DNA from 2 places in the Hydrogenophaga sp. L310 genome. Region 1 is predicted to be linked to the other one. Evidence: predicted binding sites of a transcription regulator. Region 1 holds the regulator's gene; the other holds the start of a gene.
The links. The regulator HrcA, encoded in region 1, represses chaperone genes, less so after heat shock. The targets are predictions, from matches to a motif close to TTAGCACTCNNNNNNNNNGAGTGCTAA.
Positions count from the first base shown of each region.

Region 1 (2,199 bases):
CAAGGCGCCGTGGGCGCCACCGGGTAGTCCACCGACAGGATCTCAATCTCCTGTGCACCGCCAGGGACCACCAGACGCACCACGTCGCCCACACGGGCCTTGAGCAGGGCCCGGGCCACCGGGGAAACCCAGCTGATCTGGCCTTGGGCGCTGTCGGCCTCATCGACACCCAGAATGGTGACGCTGGTTTCAGCGCCAGACCCGTCGGCATAGCAGACCGTGGCACCAAAAAACACCTGGTCACCCCCGTGGTGCATCGACGCGTCAACCACCTCGGCAATCTCCAGGCGCTGGGTCAGAAAGCGGATGCGGCGGTCGATCTCGCGCAAGCGCTTCTTGCCATAGAGGTAGTCGCCGTTTTCGGAGCGGTCGCCGTTGCTGGCCGCCCAGTGCACGATCTCCACGATCCTGGGGCGTTCGTCGTCGATCAGGGCGAAGAGTTCGTTGCGCAGGCGCTCGTAGCCGGCGCGCGTGATGTAGTTGATGCCTGAAGGTGCGGATGGTGGCGGTGCAACAGCACCATCTTCATCACCGTCGGCATCGGACTCGCGGGTGAAGGCCTTGCTCATGATTGCCGGGCTCCTGGACGATGGACGCGACAGAAACGAAAAAGCCTGCAGCTTTTGGCTGCAGGCTTTCCATTTGGTGCGGCTGGCAGGAATTGAACCCACGACCCCTTGGTTCGTAGCCAAGTACTCTATCCAGCTGAGCTACAGCCGCTAAGCTTTGAATTATAGCACGGGTTTTCTGGTAGGCCGTGTTGGACTTGAACCAACGACCAAAGGATTATGAGTCCTCTGCTCTAACCAACTGAGCTAACGGCCCGCAAGGCGACGATTGTAGGGGCAGCGACCGTGGCGCCAGCGGGCTTCAGCCCTGTTTGCCGTGGCTCAGGGCGTTGCTCACCAGCTTGGCCGTCACGTCGACGATCTGGATCATGCGGTCGTAGGGCATGCGCTGTGGTCCGATCACGCCCAGTGTGCCCACCACCTGGCCATCCACCTCGTAGGGTGCGGTGACCACCGACAGGGCTTCGAATGGCACCACCTGGCTCTCGCCACCGATGTAGATGCGCACCCCATCGGCCTGCGCCGATACGTCGAGCAGGCGGATGAGCTGGGTCTTCTGTTCGAACAGGTCGAACATCCGCCGCAGGTTGCCCATGTCGCTGGAAAATTCGCTCACCGAAAGCAGGTTCCGCTCACCGGATACCACCACCTCGTCCTGTTCACCCGTGGCGTCCTCGCCGATGTTCACTGCGGCCTGCATGAGCGAGGCGATCTCGCCCCGCAGCGCATCCACCTCGACTTTCAGGCGCGCGCGCACCTCCTCCATCGTCAGCCCCGAGTAGTGGGCATTGAGGAAGTTGGCCGCCTCCTGCAGCTGGGTCTGGGTGAAGTTCACCTGCGTGTGGATGATGCGGTTCTGCACATCGCCATCGGGCGACACCAGGATCACCAGCACACGGCGCTCGGACAGGCTCAGGAATTCGATGTGCCGGAACACCGAGGCGCGCCGCGGCGCCATCACGACGCCCACAAAGTGCGACAGGCTGGACAACATCTGGGCCGCGTTGCTGATGACGCGCTGGGGCTGCCCGGCTTCGATGCCGTGCGTCCCCATGTCGCTCACCGGTGAGAACCCTTCCCGCCGCACCGTGAGCATCGTGTCCACAAACAGCCGGTAGCCCCGCGCCGTGGGAATGCGGCCCGCCGAGGTGTGCGGACTCGCGATGAGACCCAGTTCTTCCAGGTCGCTCATGACGTTGCGGATGGTGGCCGGCGAAAGCTCCAGCCCCGCTGCCTTGGCCAGCGTTCGCGAACCCACGGGCTGCCCGTCGGCGATGTATCGCTCGACAAGAGCCTTGAGCAACAGTTTGGCGCGGTCATCCAGCATGGCAGCCATTCTAAGGAGGCGCAGCGCCCGAACACGGAACGGTGGGTTTTGTACACAACAACTGTATTCACTGGCACACGAATTGCTGAGCAGATCGAAAGGCCATTCGTGCCAGCGGTTCGTGCACCAAGGGCGTCCAGACGCCCACCCTTGGTGCAGCGAGTGGCCACGGATCCGTCGAGGCAGCGAAGTGCCCCCGTGACGCTCCGCTATCGCCGGCCGGATGGCTTTTGTCGTGTCCCCACCCTGTTGTTCATCTGGAGAAAATTCATGAAGTCTGCTTTCAAACCTCTGGCCCTCGGC
Region 1 is NZ_JBVPZA010000004.1:80,404-82,602, forward strand. It holds gene greB (transcription elongation factor GreB) at 1-569, opposite strand, end outside; tRNA gene AC0GNO_RS08980 (tRNA-Arg) at 644-720, opposite strand; tRNA gene AC0GNO_RS08985 (tRNA-Ile) at 749-825, opposite strand; gene hrcA (heat-inducible transcriptional repressor HrcA) at 871-1,896, opposite strand; gene AC0GNO_RS08995 (porin) at 2,167-2,199, shown strand, end outside.

Region 2 (2,199 bases), 200 kb from region 1:
CCTGCTCCAGCGTGGGCAGCAGGTCACGGATGTTGGAAACCTTTTTGTCGTACAGCAGCACGAAGGGGTTGTCCAGCAGGGCGGATTGCTTCTCAGGATTGTTGATGAAGTAGGGCGACAGGTAGCCGCGGTCGAACTGCATGCCTTCGACGACGTCGAGTTCGTTTTGCAGCGACTTGCCGTCTTCCACGGTGATCACGCCTTCTTTGCCCACTTTGTCCATGGCATTGGCGATGATGTCGCCGATGCTGGAGTCAGAGTTGGCGGAAATGGAGCCAACCTGGGCGATTTCCTTGCTGGTCGTGGTGGCCTTGGAGGCCTTCTTCAGCTCTTCGATCAGGGCTTCAACGGCCTTGTCGATGCCGCGCTTCAGGTCCATCGGGTTCATGCCGGCGGCCACGTACTTCATGCCTTCGCGCACGATGGCTTGCGCCAGCACGGTGGCGGTGGTGGTGCCGTCGCCAGCGTTGTCAGACGTCTTGGAAGCAACTTCCTTGACCATCTGGGCGCCCATGTTCTGCAGCTTGTCCTTGAGTTCGATTTCCTTGGCCACGGACACACCGTCCTTGGTCACGGTGGGGGCGCCGAACGAGCGCTCGAGCACCACGTTGCGACCCTTGGGGCCGAGCGTGACCTTGACCGCGTTGGCCAGGATGTTCACGCCTTCGACCATGCGTGCGCGGGCTTCGCCGCCGAAAATGACGTCTTTTGCTGCCATGTTGATAGCTCCTAAATGATTTGAACAGTTGGGGACAGAGCGAGCAGACGCTTTGCGCGTTGCTCGGTCAGTCCCGCAAAATTACTTGGATTCGACGACTGCGAACAGGTCGTCTTCTTTCATCACCAGCAGTTCGTTGCCGTCGACCTTGACGGTCTGGCCGCTGTACTTGCCAAACAGAACGCGGTCACCGACCTTGACGTTCATGAGCGACAGTTCGCCCTTGTCGTTTTTCTTGCCGGGACCGACCGCCAGGATTTCGCCCTGGTCGGGTTTTTCTGCGGCTGCGTCGGGGATGACGATGCCGGAAGCGGTCTTGGTTTCGCTGTCAATACGCTTGACGATCACGCGATCGGCGAGAGGACGAAGGTTCATTGCATCTCCTGAGATTGGGATAGGGTTGGGTCAGACGATCAGGACCGACCGCAAGGGTCGGGCAAGGCCGTCGATCGACTTGGAGCAAGTGTTGGCACTCAACTCCAGCGAGTGCTAATGATAAGGGCGCTTCGGTGGTATTTCAAGAGGCACAAGGGTTTTATCCCCACCAAAGACGCCCAGGGCGAAGTGCCATAATTGGCACTTTACTGCCAATTGTGGCGGTTTCGCCGCAACTTCTGGAGGCGAAAACGCACGCTAGGTGTTGCAAGTCCTTGATTCTTTGTGACTTCGGGGACTGGCACGGTTCTTGGAACATGGACTGGCGCGCACACCGGCCTGGCGCTCAGAGGCCGGGCCCAAACACCGCGAGACCCACAAGAAAGCACCCCCATGTCCACGACCACCGCCAACCAGCCCCTGGGCCCCGTGCCCGGGGATGAGCCCGACGAAATCGAGGTTTCCCTTTACGAGTCGCATAAAAAGATTCACCCCAGGTCGGTATCGGGCTTCTTCACCCGCTGGCGCTGGGCCATGGTGTGGATCACACAGATCGTTTTCTACGGGTTGCCTTGGCTGAACTGGAACGGCCGCCAGGCCATCCTGTTTGACCTGCTGTCGCGCCGCTTCTACCTGGGTGGGCTGGTGCTCTACCCGCAGGACTTCATCTACCTCACCGGGTTGCTGGTGATGGCGGCGCTCGCGCTCTTCCTGTTCACGGCCGTGGCCGGGCGCCTGTGGTGCGGCTACGCCTGCCCGCAGACGGTCTACACAGAGATCTTCCTGTGGATCGAGAAGAAGATCGAGGGCGATCGCTCGGCCCGCATCCGCATGGACGAGGCGCCGATGTCCGGCACCAAGGCCGGACGCAAGGCCACCAAGCACGCCGCCTGGATACTGTTTGCGCTCTGGACCGGTTTCACCTTCGTCGGCTACTTCACTCCCATTCGCGATCAGGCTGCCGAAATGCTGTCCGGTTCGCTGGGTGCCTGGCAGACTTTCTGGATTTTCTTCTACGGCTTTGCGACTTACGGCAACGCCGGGTTCATGCGCGAGCAGGTCTGCAAATACATGTGTCCCTATGCACGCTTCCAGAGCGCCATGTT
Region 2 is NZ_JBVPZA010000004.1:279,156-281,354, reverse strand. It holds gene groL (chaperonin GroEL) at 1-718, opposite strand, end outside; gene AC0GNO_RS10050 (co-chaperone GroES) at 800-1,093, opposite strand; gene ccoG (cytochrome c oxidase accessory protein CcoG) at 1,487-2,199, shown strand, end outside.
Region 2: the regulator HrcA is predicted to act here: its motif matches at 1,185-1,211, upstream of AC0GNO_RS10050 (co-chaperone GroES).